Regions from separate parts of the Labrys sedimenti genome, predicted to be linked through region 1. Evidence: riboswitches for the same ligand, from Rfam matches in the RefSeq annotation. Region 1 holds a riboswitch; the other holds the start of a gene.
The links. Region 1 has a riboswitch for thiamine pyrophosphate ahead of thiC (phosphomethylpyrimidine synthase ThiC). Riboswitches for the same ligand answer to the same signal wherever they lie in the genome.
Positions count from the first base shown of each region.

Region 1 (7,620 bases):
GAGCGTGCAGCCGCCTGCCAGGTTTGCAGCGATGGCCGAGGAAAGGGCGCAGCCCGTTCCATGCAGGTTTGGGGTTTGGACCCACGCCGTTGCGAAGCGCTGGGTAACGTCACGGGTGGCAAGAATGTCGACCGCTTCGCCGAGATGGCCATGCCCGCCCTTCAGCAGCACGGCCTGCGGGCCGAGGGCGAGGAGGGCCCGGGCTTGTTCGATCATCTGCGCCTCGCTTTCCGCCGGCGTGCCGTTCAGCAAGATCGCCGCTTCCGGCAGATTCGGCGTGAGACAGGTCGCCAGCGGCAGGAGATGGGTTTTGAGGGCGGCGGGCGTACCCGTTTCACCCAAGAGCCGGCCCGTCGTCGCCGACATCACCGGATCGAGCACGATGGGCAAGCCACGGCCCGCGAGGCTCTCGGCGATGATGCGAGCATGGACCCCGCTGGGCACCATGCCGATCTTGACGGCGCCCACCTTGAAATCGTCGAGCACGGCATCGATCTGCGCGGCGAGTACCTCCGGGGGGACCGCATGGATGGCGCTGATGCCGCGGGTGTTCTGCGCCGTGATGGCGGTAATGGCCGTGGTGCCGAACGCGCCGAAGGCGCGAAAGGCGGCAAGGTCTGCCTGGATGCCGGCCCCGCCGCCCGAATCGGAACCGGCAATGCTGAGCGCGATCGCCGTCATGCCCTGACCGTGGCTGGCCGGGTTGCCGCCAGCCACGCCTGGGTCCGTGCATCCGGATCGGGATGCCTGGTGACGTCGCTGACCATGGCGATCACATCCGCGCCTGCAGCCAGGCACCCGGGCGCCCGCTCCAGGGTGATGCCGCCGATGGCGATCAGGGGCGTGTCGCCGATCAGCCTCTTCCACTCGCCGATACGCTCGAGGCCTTGAGGGGCGAACGGCATGACCTTGAGCGTGGTGGGGTAGATGGGCCCCAGTGCCACATAATCCGGCTTGCACGCGAGCGCGCGCGCGAGTTCACTATGATCATGCGTGCTGATGCCGAGCCTCAGGCCGGCAGCACGGATGGCGGGGAGGTCGGCGGTGTCGAGGTCGCCCTGGCCAAGATGGAGGAAATCGGCGCCGGCCGCGATCGCCGCCCGCCAGTAATCGTTGACCACCAGGTCGGCGCCATAGGTACGGCAGGCTGCCAGGGCGGCGCGGATGTCGGGCAGGGCGGTCTCGTCGTCGCGGTCCTTGATGCGCAACTGCACGAGCTTAATGCCCTGCCTCACCAGGCGCTCCACCCAGTCGACGCTATCGACCACGGGGTAGAAGGGATCGAGCCGCCAGGTCGTATCGATGGTGCTCATGCCAGCACCGCCGAATCCAGATTTGCCCGGCCGAAGACCGGCGTCGAAGGGGCCGCCATGTCGCGCGGCATCATGGGATCGGCCAGAAAGGCGAGGCGCCCGGCCTCGATGGCGAGGGCGAAGGCCCGCGCCATGGCGGCAGGATCGCCCGCCTTGGCGACGGCGGTGTTGAGCAGCACCGCGTCATAGCCAAGTTCCATGGCGTGCGCCGCATGCGACGGCGTGCCGATGCCGGCATCGACCACCAGGGGAATGTCGGGGAAATGCGCCCGCATGCTGCGCAGCCCATAGACGTTGTTGAGGCCGCGCCCCGAGCCGATCGGCGCGCCCCAGGGCATCAGCACACGGCAGCCGGCCTCGATGAGGCGTTCGGCAACCACCAGATCCTCGGTGGTGTAGGGGAAGACCTCAAAGCCTTCGGAGGTGAGGATGCGAGCCGCTTCCACCAAGCCGAAGACATCGGGCTGCAGCGTATCGGCCTCGCCGATCACTTCCAGCTTGATCCAGGGCGTGCCGAAGACTTCGCGCGCCATCTGCGCCGTCGTCACCGCCTCCTTCACGCTGTGGCAGCCTGCGGTGTTGGGCAGCACCTTGACGCCGAGTTCGCGGATCAGGTTCCAGAAGCTCTGGCCGCTGCGGTCATTGCCGGATTCCCGCCGCAGCGAGACGGTGACGATGCCTGCAGCGGACGTGCGCACGGCCTCGGCAAGGATGGCCGGCGAGGGATATTGCGCCGTGCCGAGCAGCAGGCGGGAGGTGAAGGGGGTGTCGTAGAAGGTGAGGGTGTCGGTCATGGTGTCATTTCCGGGTGCGCGGACGTCTCGTCCGCTCTTGGAAGCGCCGTATGTGCGGATAGGAAGATGCGAGCGAGACGCCCGCGCTCCGTCATCCCCCCTGCCGGGGGGCGAGAATCTCGACGGCATCGCCGTCCTTGAGAGCCGTCCGGTCGCGATCGACGGCCCGCACGAAACGCCCGTTGATCGCGGTGGCCACCACGCTGTCGCCGAGTTCGAGCGCTTCGAGCAGGTGTGCCAGGGTGGCGGCCTCGGTTTGCTGGCGCTCGCCGTTGATGATGAGGGTCATGCGTAAACTCCTTGCTGGGCTGTCCGCACGGGCAGGATCCGGTCGGCTGCTTCCTGGGCCAGGGCCGGCGAGAGCAGGAAGCCGTGGCGGAACAGGCCGTTGAGCGAGATGACGCGCCCGACCACGGTGAGGCGCGGCAGATTGTCGGGAAAGGCGGGGCGCAGCCCGGCTTCGAGTTCGAGGATCTCGGCCTCCCCGAAGGCCGGATGCAGGCTGAACGCCGCCGCCATCAGCTCCATGGTCGAGCGCAAGGTCGGCGGCCCGTCATGCTCGCTCTCGATCATAGTGGCGCCGATCATGAAGCGATGGTCGGCGCGCGGCACGATATAGAGCGGAAAGCGTGGGTGCAGGAAACGCACGGGCCGGGACAGGGTGATGCTCGGGGCGTGAACCAGGATGGCCTCGCCCCGGACACCGCGCAGATCCGGCAGCTCGCTGCGTGCGGCAAAGCCGCGGCAGTCGATCACGGCGTCCGTATCGACGGCGTGCGGCTCGGCCTCGGTTCCGAAGCGGATTTTCACGCCGAGTTGTGCGAGGCGTCCCGCGAGCACCTGCAGCGCCCGTCTCGGGTCGAGATGGGCCTCGCGCGGGAAGAACAGGCCCTGCGGGAAGCGGCCCGCAAGGTCCGGCTCGAGCGTTGCGATTCCAGGCCCGTCCACCGGGACATGCGCCTGGGTGCGACGGGCGAAACGGGCGATCTCGCTGCCGTCGCGAGCCGGTGCGACCACCAATGTGCCGCGCTGCACGGTTTCCTGCACATGGCGCGGCCACCAGGTGAGCGCGAGTTCGCCGCGCCGCTCGACCTCGATCTCGGCGCTTTCACGCTCGCACCAGGGCGCCAGCATGCCGCCCGCCAGCCAGGAACAGGCCTGGGCACCCAGGACTTCGCTACGCTCCAGGATCTCGACGTCGGCGCCACGGGAAGCGCATTCCATCGCCGTGACGAGGCCGGCGACGCCGGCCCCCACCACGGTGACGCGCTTGACGTCATTCGGCCGGGACATAGAGGGCCCCGCCCTGTTCGAGGAATTCGCGCGATTTCTCCGCCATGCCCTGCCGCGCGGCTTCCTCCATCGCCCGGACCTCGTCACGCAGATCCTGTGTGATCTTCATCGAGCAGAATTTCGGCCCGCACATCGAGCAGAAATGCGCGACCTTGTGCACGTCCTTGGGCAGCGTCTCGTCGTGATAAGCGCGCGCGGTATCCGGATCGAGGGAGAGGTTGAACTGGTCCTCCCAGCGGAAGTCGAAGCGTGCCTGCGACAGGGCGTCGTCACGAATCTTGGCGGCCGGATGGCCCTTGGCGAGATCGGCGGCATGGGCGGCGATGCGATAGGTGATCACGCCGGTCTTGACGTCGTCGCGGTTGGGCAGACCGAGATGCTCCTTCGGCGTGACGTAGCAGAGCATGGCCGTGCCGAACCAGCCGATCATTGCCGCACCGATGCCGGAGGTGATGTGGTCGTAGCCCGGCGCGATGTCGGTCGTCAGCGGCCCGAGCGTGTAGAAGGGTGCTTCGCCGCAGGCGGCGAGCTGCTTGTCCATATTCTGCTTGATCTTGTGCATGGGCACATGACCAGGACCCTCGATCATCACCTGGCAGCCCCGATCCCACGCGATCTTGGTCAGTTCGCCCAGCGTCTCCAGCTCGGCGAACTGCGCGGCGTCGTTGGCATCGGCGATCGAGCCGGGGCGCAGGCCGTCGCCGAGCGAGAAGGAGACGTCATAGCGGCGCATGATGTCGCAGATGTCGCCGAAATGCTCATAGAGGAAGCTCTCGCGATGGCCGGCCAGGCACCAGCGCGCCATGATCGAGCCGCCGCGCGAGACGATGCCGGTGACGCGGCTGGCGGTGAGCGGCACATGGGCGAGGCGAACGCCGGCATGGATGGTGAAATAGTCAACGCCCTGCTCGGCCTGCTCGATCAGCGTGTCCTTGAACACCTCCCAGTCGAGCTTGAGCGGGTCGCCGTCGACCTTCTCCAGCGCCTGGTAGATCGGCACCGTGCCGATCGGCACCGGCGAATTGCGCAGGATCCAGGAGCGGATGTTGTGGATGTTGCGCCCGGTGGAGAGGTCCATCACTGTGTCGGCGCCCCAGCGCGTGGCCCAGACCAGCTTCTCCACCTCCTCGGCCGCACCCGATGTGACGGCGGAATTGCCGATATTGGCGTTGACCTTCACCAGGAAGTTGCGGCCAATCACCATCGGCTCGAGCTCGAGATGGTTGATGTTGGCGGGCAGGATGGCCCGGCCCAGGGCGATCTCGTCGCGCACGAATTCCGGCGTGACGAATTCAGGAATGGCCGCGCCGAAATCCTCACCGTCGGCCCGGCGCTCGGCTGCGCCTTCGAGGGCTTTCTCACGGGCGAGATTCTCGCGGAAGGCGGCGTAGACCATCTCTTCGGTGACGATGCCGGCCCTGGCGAATTCATATTGTGTGACGAGTTGGCCGTCGGCGCCGCGGCGCAGCTTGCGTGTCGCCGGGCACGGCGCCACCAACCTGTCGGCGGAGACATTGCCGTTGTCCTCCGGCTTGACGATCCGGCCTTCGATCGCGCCGAAGCGGCGTGCGGCGATCCAGTCCTCGCGCAGGGTCGGCAGGCCCTGCTTCAGATCGATGCTGGCGCCATCCTCGGTATAGGGGCCGGAGGGATCGTAGACGCGGATAGGGGCGAGCGAGGCGTCGCTCAGCGCGATCTCGCGGAAGGGCACCCGCATCGCAGGGTGCGAAGCGGGAGCCGCATAGACCTTGCGGGAGCCGGCGATCGGACCGGTGGTCACGCTTTGCGGCGCGGCGATTTTGGTCTTTGGGGTTTGGACGTTCATGGATCTCCTCCTCATTGCGAGTCATGGAGATCCGGGGCGACGATTGTCTGGGCCGAACCGGCATCGCAGCCAGCTTCGGGGGCTTCAAGCCAAAGAATACAGCCAAAGCCCTGTTCCCGTCCCTTCGCCGGCATGACCCGGATCAGGTTCGAAGGGTTCGGCTCTAGGCCATCTCAGCCCTGCTTGCGCAGGACACCCCTCGGAACGATTCCAAGGTTAGACCCGGAATCGGCCTGCGTCCAGAGGGAAGGATTGTCGCATTGTCTTGGAAGGAGAGAGGCTGTGGCTTCTGTGCTACGGGCGCTTGCCCTGCTCACGCACGAATTCGATGCAGCGATCGAGGTGGTCGCGAAGTCGAATGGCCGTGTCGAGATCGAAATTCATGTAATTGGTTGGCGACCCTTCGGCGCCAGCATATCCGTCCGGCTTCATGGAGAGGCCAATGACCAGCGACCTGTCATCCAGCGTTTTCTTGACGCGCCATTCCAGGAATGAATGTGCGTAATTGCCATGCTCCTGCGGCGTACTGAAGACTACCGACCCAAGGAGGGTATTTAAACTCTTCGAGCCTGACAGCAGACCTTTGAACATCGCCCACATGGCAGCACCATTGGATATCGGATACCGCAATCAAGACGGTGTGCCCATGCCGCTGTCAAGCTGGTCGGTTCTAGTGGCAGGTCATTGTCGCTTCTCACCCCCGCCAGGCCGCAGCGATCATGTCGGAGGCCTTCTCGGCGATCATCACCACGGGCGCATGGGTGTTGCCGGAGACGATGGTCGGCATGACAGAGGCATCGGCGATGCGCAGGCCTGAAATACCGCGCAGGCGCAGCTGAGGGTCGACCACCGCCGCCGCGTCGGTGCCCATCCGGGCCGTGCCGACAGGGTGGAAGATGGTTGTGGCGATGTCGCCGGCGGCCTTTGCCAGATCATCCGCCGACTGGATCGCTGGCCCTGGCTTCAGTTCTTCCGGCCTGAAGGCCTGCATGCGTTGGGTCGCCATCAGGCGGCGGGCCGCGCGGATCGAATCGGCCGCGACCACACGGTCGCCTTCCGTGGAGAGGTAGTTCGGCGCGATTTCCGGATGGGTCCGGACATCCGGCGAGACGATGCGGACATGGCCGCGCGCTTCCGGCCGGAGATTGCAGACGGAGACGGTGATGGCCGGGAAGGGATGCAGCGGCGAGCCGAAAGCGTCGAGCGACAGGGGCTGGACGTGGAACTCGATATTGGCGTCGGCAAAGCGCGGATCCGATTTCATGAAGATGCCGAGCTGGCTCGGCGCCATCGCCATCGGTCCCGAACGCTTGAGCGCATAGGTGAGGGCGATCTCAGCCTTGCCCAGCAGCGAGGCCTGCCACTCGTTGAGGGTGCGCGCGCCGCTGATCTTGAAGATGGTGCGGATCTGCAGATGGTCCTGCAGGTTCTCGCCGACCCCCGACGCGTCGAGCACGAGCGGGATGCCGTGCCTGGCCAGGAGCGCTGCCGGCCCGATGCCGGACAGCTGCAGGAGCTGAGGCGTGCCGATGGCGCCGGCCGTCAGCACCAGCTCGCGCTTGACCGAGACTCGGGCCGGCTTGCCGTCCAGGCTCAATTCGAGGCCTTCGGTGCGTCCGCCGGCAACGCGGATCCGCTCGGCCATCGCCCCCGTGAGAATGGTGAGGTTCTTGCGCTGCTTGATGGGATTTATGAAGGCCCTGACGGCGTTGAAGCGAAAGCCGGCCTTCTGGTTGACCTCGAAATAGGCCGAACCGGTGTTGTCGCCGGCATTGAAGTCGTCGATCTGGGGCACGCCGAGTTCCTCGGCCGCCTCGCGCACCGAGTCCAGAATGGGCCAGGACAGGCGCTGGCGCTCGACACGCAGTTCGCCATTCGCGCCATGGAGGGGCGTGCTTCCGGCATGGTGGTTTTCCGAGCGCCGGAACAGCGGCAGCACGTCGTCCCAGCCCCAGCCTGTATTGCCGAGCTGCTGCCATTGGTCATAGTCGGCGGCCTGGCCGCGCATATAGATCATGCCGTTGATGGAGGAGCAGCCCCCCATTACCCGGCCGCGCGGATAAGCGAGCGAGCGCCCGTTCAGGCCCGGCTCGGCCACGGTCCGGTAGCCCCAGTCGGTGCGCGGATTGCCCATGCAATAGAGATAGCCGACCGGAATGTGGATCCAGTGATAGCGGTCCGAGCCGCCGGCTTCGAGCAGCAGCACCCTGGCGTTGGGATCGGCGGAGAGCCGGTTGGCCAGTACGCAGCCGCCGGAGCCGGCGCCAACGACGACATAGTCGTAGGCACCGAGATCGATACGTTCGCTCATGCACCCTCGCGGTAGCGTTTCCAGTGATCGGGCATAGCATCCGCGAGGCCGCAATAGAGGCGATAGCGCGCCTCCAGGAGGCCC
Region 1 covers NZ_JAXOUF010000003.1:396,791-404,410, forward strand. The annotation lists gene thiD (bifunctional hydroxymethylpyrimidine kinase/phosphomethylpyrimidine kinase) at 1-681, opposite strand, end outside; gene U1R88_RS13450 (thiamine phosphate synthase) at 678-1,313, opposite strand; gene U1R88_RS13455 (thiazole synthase) at 1,310-2,107, opposite strand; gene thiS (sulfur carrier protein ThiS) at 2,199-2,396, opposite strand; gene thiO (glycine oxidase ThiO) at 2,393-3,400, opposite strand; gene thiC (phosphomethylpyrimidine synthase ThiC) at 3,384-5,225, opposite strand; TPP riboswitch at 5,328-5,435, opposite strand; gene U1R88_RS13475 (hypothetical protein) at 5,520-5,825, opposite strand; gene U1R88_RS13480 (GMC family oxidoreductase) at 5,920-7,536, opposite strand; gene U1R88_RS13485 (FGGY-family carbohydrate kinase) at 7,533-7,620, opposite strand, start outside.

Region 2 (7,620 bases), on a different contig from region 1:
GGGTGGCAGCAGGAGAAGCAGGGCAAGGCCGATGACCAGCGCGTCCACCAGGCGCAACCAGCCAGTTTCCCGATCGGGCCTCTCCAGCCTGCGTCCCACGCTCGCTGCCTCCGGTGGGCGCACCAGCAAGGGCGCGGCGAGCGTCACCAGCAACGCCATGGCGGCGATCTGCAACAGGGCCAGCACTGCGGCCCTGGCGAAGTCGGCATCGGAATGGATGGCCTGGTAGATCGCGACCTCGAATGTGGCGCTGCCCGGCCCGCCTCCGAGCGTAAGGGGGATGGCGAAGGACGTCGCACAGGCGATGAAGATCAGGAGCCCCAGCGCCGGCAGATCTCGCTTCAGCACCGGCCAATCGATGCGGCGAAAGATCGTGGTAGGGGGCATGCCGAATGAGGTTGCCAGCCGCCAATGCTCTCCCGGCACGGTCTCCAGCGCCGCGAGGAACACTCGGCTGGCAAAGGCGCCGTTGAAGAAGACATGTACCAGCAGGATGCCGGTCAGCCCATAGAGCGAGATGGCCGGCAGGCCGATGGCGCCCAGCACGGTGTTGGCAATGCCCGCCCGGCCATAGATGCCGGCAAAGGCGAACACGGCCACGATCGAGGGCAGCGCCGCCGCGACCCCGAACAGGGCCAGCAGCAGCCGGCGTCCCGGAAATTGCCGCCGCGCCAGCGCCAGGGCGACGCACGCCCCGAACGAGAGCGACAGCAAGGTGGACAGCAGCGCCTGATAGACGGTGAACCCGGCAATCGAGACGAGATAGCCGACATTGCCCTGCCAGGCGTCGCCGCCGGCCGCGAGAAACAGGCTGGCGAGCGCGGTGAGCACGAGTGCGGCGAGGCCGCCGAGGAGAATCAGGCCGGGCATCGAGGATGAGGCAGCAAGCGCCTTCTCACATCCCTGCTCACTTCGCCATGGCGGCCAGCCATTCGTCGATCCAGGCCTTGCGGTTCTCGGCGAGCTTGGCCGGATCCGCCATCAGGGCCTTGGCCGGAACGGCAACGGCCTTGAAGCTCTCCGGCAGGCCGGCAGCCGGCGTCCTCGCCGGATACATCCAGTTGGTCTCGGGCAGGACGGCCTGGGCCTCATCGGATATGAGGAAGGTGAGGAATTGCCGCCCGAGATCCTGCTGCTTGGAGGTCTGGATCAATCCGGCGACCTCGACCTGGGTCTGGTGCCCCTCAGGAAACATCGCGGCCTTGTAGTTGGTCTTCTTCTCGGCACCGATGTGATAGGCGGGCGAGGTCGAATAGGAGAGCACCATGTCGGCCTCGCCCTTCAGGAAGAGGCCATAGGCTTCCGACCAGCCCGAGGTGACCGTGACGATGCGAGGCTTCAGCGATTTCCAGGCATCGGAAGCCTTGTCGCCATAGACGGCCTTCATCCAGGCGAGCAGGCCGAGGCCCGGCGTCGAGGTGCGCGGATCCTCGATCACCAGCTTGGGGCCGTTCTTGTCGTCGACCAGATCCTTCAGGCTGGCCGGCGGGTTCTTGAGCTTGTCGCTGTCATAGACGAAGGCGAAATAGCCCCAGTCATAGGGAATGAAAGTCTTGTTGGTCCAAGGCTCGGGCAGAGAGAGCTTCTCGGCTGCCACGCCATGCGGCGCGAACAGGCCGGACTTTTCCGCCTCTCCCATCAGATTGTCGTCGAGCCCGACGACGACGTCGGCCTTGGTCGAGGCCCCTTCGAGCTTGAGCTTGGCAAAGAGGGCGCCACCATCATCCGCAGTGACATAGGTCAGCTTGCAGTTGCACTTGGCCTCGAAGGCGGTCTGCAGCGGCTTGCCGGGTCCATATTCGCCGGAGAAGCTCTCATAGGTGTAGACGGTAAGCACCGGCTTGTCCTGCGCCGAGGCCGTCGTGGCGACGGTGGCCAGTGCAAGAGCGGCGAGCAATTTCCTCAGCATAGCGTCCTCCATGTCGAAAACGGTTCGATACGGATGACGGCGGTGAAGAAAATCGAGGTGAAGCTGAAAGCTTCGAAGCTCATCCCTCCGCCGGCACAACCCGGATCAGGTTCGATGGGTTAGACGTCGCTTGCGGCCGTCGTCTTCTCAGCCCTTGCGGGCACCCCATGAGACGATTCCCGTGTTAGCGTTTTCCCGGGACGAGGGAAAGCCTGTTTTGCGGGAGCCGGCTGCTCCCAAAGAGCGCACGCTAAAGATGTGCCGATCCGACCGGTGGTTCCCTCAGGCCCGGACCGTCGCGATGTCCTGCCCGGCTGCCCATTCCTGCAGGTCGGAGCGCTTGAGCGCATGCGCCATCATGTCCGGGAACTGGTCGGGCGTGCAGGCGAAGACCGGGCAGCCCAGCGCCGCGAATTTCTGGGCATGATTGGCATCGAAGCCCGGCCGTCCATCATCGGACAAGGCAAGCAGCACAATGAGATTGACGCCACTGGCCACCAGTGCCGCGGCCCGCCCGAGCATCTCCGCGGCATTGCCGCCTTCGTAGAGATCGGTGATCAGCACGAGATGAGTCTTGGCCGGTTGGGAGACCAGGCCCTGGCAATAGGCCAGCGCCGCATTGATGTCCGTACCGCCGCCGAGTTGCACGCCGAACAGCACCTCGACAGGGTCGGCGAGTTCCTCTGACAGATCGATGATCTGGGTATCGAAACAGACGAGCTTGGTCTCGATCACCGGCAGCGAGGCCATCACCGCCGCAAAGATCGAGGAGTAGACCACGGACGTCGCCATCGAGCCCGACTGGTCCACGCAGAGGATGACCTGATCGAGCTCGGCCTTCGTCCGCGTCTGCCGGGCATGGCCGACCAGCCTTTCGGGCACCACGGTCCGGTACTGCTCCTGCCAATGGCGCAGATTGGCCGTGATGGTGCGCGGCCAGTCGATGTCGTTGTAACGCGGCCGGCTGGTGCGCCTGCCGCGCAACACCGCGCCTCGGATGGTTTCGGCCGTGGCCTGGGCAAGACGCTTCATCAATTCGTCGACCACCTTCTTCACCACCATGCGGGCGGTGTCCTTGGTTTTGTCCGGCATGGCCGAGCGCAGGCTGATGAGATCTGCGATCAGATGAACGTCCGCCTCGAGCGTGGCGAGAAACTCCGGTTCCAGCATCATCGCCTTGAGGTTGAGGCGCTCGAAGGCGTCGCGCTGGATCACCTGCACCACGGGCGTGGGAAAGAACTCCCGGATATCGCCGAGCCAGCGCGCCACGCGCGGCGCCGAGCCGCCCAGGCCGCCGCGCCGGCCTGGAGTTCCCTTGCCGCCCTCGCCATCGCCATAAAGCGCCGAAAGCGCGCGATCCATGCGGACATCGTCCGGCGAGAGATCGGTATCGTCGTCCCCGCCCAGAGCCAGGCGCCAACGCCGGCGCCGTTCGCCCGGGGAGCCTGCAGTCCCCGCCGCTTCCATGCCGATGTCGTCGTTTGTCTCATCGATCATACGCGTCGAGCCCCAGAATCGTGGTGAGCAGCGGCAAGGCGGCGGCAAAACCCGGAGCGGCGAGATCGTCGCCGGAGTGTTTCGGCAGTGCCTGCCGTCCGGAAGTCGCTTTCGCCACCTCCGCCATCAGGCGCCGGCGCTCGCTAATGCCGAATCCGGAAAAGGCCCGGCGCAGCATCGGCAGCACTTCGGTGAAGTCGGTGGGCTCCTGCTCGTTGAGCCAGCCGTCGACGAGTGCGAACAAGGCCGGATCCTGCAGGATGACCTCCGCGCTGTTGCCGAGAAAGCCTTCCAGCCATTGCCCGGCCGCCTTGGGCGCATTGCCCGGCGACAACGCCCACGAGAAAGCAACCGCAGCCTCGCCCTCTCCCAGCGCGGATCGATCGTAAAGCCGCCTCAGGCCAAGGCCTGCGATAAGGGGTGTAACGGATGCGTCACCGCTGAGATGGCGCAGGCGCTGCAGCCATTCATGGCTGAGATGGGAGTCATCCAGCAGATTGAGGGCGTCGTCGAACTCCACCATCGCCTTGCGCATAGCCGCCGCGGCATCGTCATCGAGGTTGGCCGCCGCCAGTCCCAGGCCGGCATTGACCTCGACGGCCATCGCCTTGGCGAGCGAAGCGAGCGCCTCGGTCGGCATCTTGCGGGCCGTGCCATAACGCAGAACGGAGACCAGAGGCGGCACGGCCTGCATCAGGCTGACCACATCGGCCGCATCCACCGCCGCCGCCTGCAGCAAGCCGATGCAACGCTCGGCTGCCTGGGGCAGATCGGACATCAGGCACAATCGCACCAGATCGGCAAGCAGCCGAACATCCCTTGTCATGGAGGCACGCGCCACGGCCGCCCCGCCGGCAGCCTGCTCGACGGTCACGCCGTGGATCAGCGCCTCGGCAAGCTTCACCGACAGCTCCGGGGTCCAGGCCAGCACCCAGATTTCCCGGAAGGTACCGCGCCCGCTGCCGCTGCCACTGAGCCGCCCCCAGGTGACGCCAAGGAGATCGAGACGATGCAGCAGGGTCGACTTGGCAAGGCCGGCCTCGCTGCGCAGATCAAGCGAAACCTCCTGCGCCACGGCTTCGGGCTTCAGGCGAAGGCGTTTCTGCCAGAGGGCGAGATCGGCGGCGAGCGGCATTTGCGGCACGTTCTCGTCGAGCTCGCCGACAGCTTCGCCAATGATCAGGCGCCTTTCCACCACGCGGAACGGCACCTCGTCGCCGTGGCAAAGCGCGGCCAGCGTAGCGTCTCGCATTTCCGCAAGGCCCGGCACGGCAAGATCGCGCAAGGCCGCAAGCCCGGTGGCCAGGCGCGAAGCCTCGATCACCGAAGCAGTGGAGGCGCCGAGGCCCTCCTCGCGCAGCAAAGTGGCGACGCGGGTCTGCCAGGTCGAGGCGAACACATCCGGCTCCATGGCGGCTGGCTGGTCCTCGTAGAGGCTCCACAAATGCCCATACCAGCCCGGCGAGGAGACGCCGGCGCCATAACCCGAGGCGGCAGCCAGGCGGGTCTCCGTCCAGGGAACCCAGGTCACCTCGACCTTTGTTTTCGGCAGGTCCTTCAGCAGCGCCTTGTCGTCGGCGATCGCGACCTTGCGGGTCAAAGCCGGCACATGCCAGGCGCCGCAGACCACCGCGACGGGTCCTTCGGTCTCCTTGAGAGCATCACGGATGCGAAGGCGCATATGGGCTTCGCGTCGGGCCTCGCGCAGGGTCGCTGGCGAGCGGGCGGGATCCTCGGGAAAGCCGGCACGCAGCGCCGTCATGGCCTCCGCGATGACGGCGAAGACCTCCCTGGCCGCTCCGCGGCTTTCGACCAGCGCATTCCAGAAGGCCTCGCCATCGGCATGGCCTGAAATCTCGGCGAGACGGTCGAGCGGATCACCCTGAAACAGGCCTTCCTGGAGCAAGCCGTCCTCGGTTGCCTCCGCCTCGCCATCGCCAGCCGTTTCCGGTGGCTCCGGCTGCATGCGCGCGGCAAGGGAGGCGCCGATCGGCAGATCGATGAAGCGCACAGGCCGGTCGTGGCGTCCAGCCCAGCGCATGGCCTGCCATTCCGGCGAGAAGGATGCGAAGGGAAAGAAACTCGACTGTGCCGGATCCTCGGCCGCATAGGCGAGCAGCGCCACGGGCGGTTTCATGCCGGGAAGGCTGGCATAGGTGATGAGACCGTCCGCCTCCGGCGGCCCCTCGATCAGCACGACGGCGGGCTGCAGAGCCTCGAGTGCTACCAGCAGGCTGGCGGTCGAGCCCGGGCCGTGATGGCGAATACCGAAGAGATGGACGCGCTCGTCCATGGCCGACACCTACAGCACGTCGCGGATGGCGACGTAGAGATCCGACCAGCCTTCCCGCGTGCGCACGACGTTTTCGAGATATTCCTGCAGCGCAACGGTATCCTGCACCGGGTCCTTCACCACCGCCCCCACGATATTGGCCGCCATGGCGTTGGCGTCGATGATGCCATTGCCGAAATGGCCGGCTTCGGCCCAGGCGCTGACGCCCACCGAGATCGCTTCCGCCGTCGACAGCGAACCGGTCACCGTCTTGAGCTTCATCTTGCCGTTCAGGGTCTGGCCATCACGCAATTCGCGGAAGAGGGTGACGATGCGGGCGATTTCCTTGTCGGCCGGCTCGATCGGCGGCAAGGCCAGGCTGGTTCCGATGTCGCGCACGCGCTTGACCACGATCCCCGCCTCCTCGTCGAGCGAGGTCGGCAGCGGTAGCACCACCACGTTGAAGCGCCGCTTGAGCGCCGAGGACAATTCGTTGACACCCTTGTCGCGATTATTGGCGGTCGCGATGACGTTGAAGCCGCGCTGCGCGTCGACAGCCGTGTCGAGTTCGGGAATCGGCAGGGTCTTTTCCGACAGCACGGTGATCAGCGTGTCCTGGACGTCGGAACCCATGCGGGTGAGCTCCTCCAGCCGCACGATGGTACCCTCCTCCATGGCGCGCATCAGAGGAGTCGGCACCAATGCATCCCGGGACGGTCCCTTGGCCAGGAGTTGGGCGTAGTTCCAGCCATAGCGGACCTGGTTCTCGTCCGTGCCGGCCGTGCACTGGATCAGGCGTTTCGACGAGCCCGAGATCGCCGCGGCAAGGTGTTCGGACACCCAGGATTTAGCCGTACCGGGCACGCCGAGCAGCAGCAAGGCCCGGTCGGTAGCCAGCGTGGCAACGGCCGTTTCGATCAGCCGGCGATTGCCGACATATTTGGGTTGGATCGGCGTGCCGTCGGCGGCGGCGCCGCCGAGCAGATAAGTCACGACGGCCTGCGGGGACATCTTCCAATTGGCCGGCCTGGCGCGCTCGTCACCCTTGGCGAGAGCCGCAAGTTCCTCAGCGAAGATCTCCTCGGCCGAGCGGCGCAGCATATCGGACATCGGCGAATTCTCCCTGCAATCAAGCGAAATCGATTAAATCGAGAAGGTTCAAGCCTTGGTTGGCGCGGCTGGTCAGTGCCGGGTTGAACGAGCGCAGTTCGGCCCGTAGACCGCCTCGCTCCGAGGCGGGAGCAAGGGCAGCGAGGGCCGAAAGGATCGCAGCGGTTGAGGCGGCGGGATTGTCATCCGTCCCAGCAGGAAGAGCGCGCCAAGCCTTCGAGGTCATGACAGACTTGAACATGGCGGGGCTGAGCGGGGCGCGCAGCACTGTATAGAGTTTCGCCCACGGCTCGGCCGCTGGCAATTCGCTCCACAGGGCCGGCCGGACCAGGGCCGCCTGCAAGGCCGACACCGCCATCTCGTCGAGATCGGCATCCTCGACCTGGTCGAGGATGGGCCAAAGATCGCTGCGCCCTTCGCTCAGGCCGGCGAGCAGGGGCCAGCGGCCCTCCCGCACCGCCAGCGCGGCGAGGACGAGACCGAGGACGGCATCGTTCGCACCCTTGGCGATCTCCTCGACGGACATGTCGAGCTCTTCAGCCAATTGATCGAGGCCGATACCGGCGAAGGTTTGAAACGCCCATTGCGGTTGCTGATGAGGTCGGATCGTGGCGGGATAGTCGAGTGACAAAGCGCGGCCTCGGCGCAGAAGGCCCGTCTTCTGGATCTTGATACGGCCGATACAGTCCTGCAATTTCTTGGCGGAAGCGGCCGACCCCGGCAGTCGGCCGCGCAGAACTTCCGCCGCCTCCCGCACGCTGGGCGCCCTGTCGGTGCCGAGCGATTCCAGGAATGGCACATCCGCAGCCGACAGGCCGACCGCCAGGGCCTT
Region 2 covers NZ_JAXOUF010000002.1:1,001,206-1,008,825, reverse strand. The annotation lists gene U1R88_RS11065 (ABC transporter permease subunit) at 1-870, opposite strand, end outside; gene thiB (thiamine ABC transporter substrate binding subunit) at 908-1,921, opposite strand; TPP riboswitch at 1,975-2,087, opposite strand; gene U1R88_RS11055 (VWA domain-containing protein) at 2,192-3,376, opposite strand; gene U1R88_RS11050 (DUF5682 family protein) at 3,396-5,699, opposite strand; gene U1R88_RS11045 (ATP-binding protein) at 5,709-6,788, opposite strand; gene U1R88_RS11040 (DUF5691 domain-containing protein) at 6,808-7,620, opposite strand, start outside.
Region 2: another riboswitch for thiamine pyrophosphate. It lies ahead of thiB (thiamine ABC transporter substrate binding subunit); the one in region 1 lies ahead of thiC (phosphomethylpyrimidine synthase ThiC).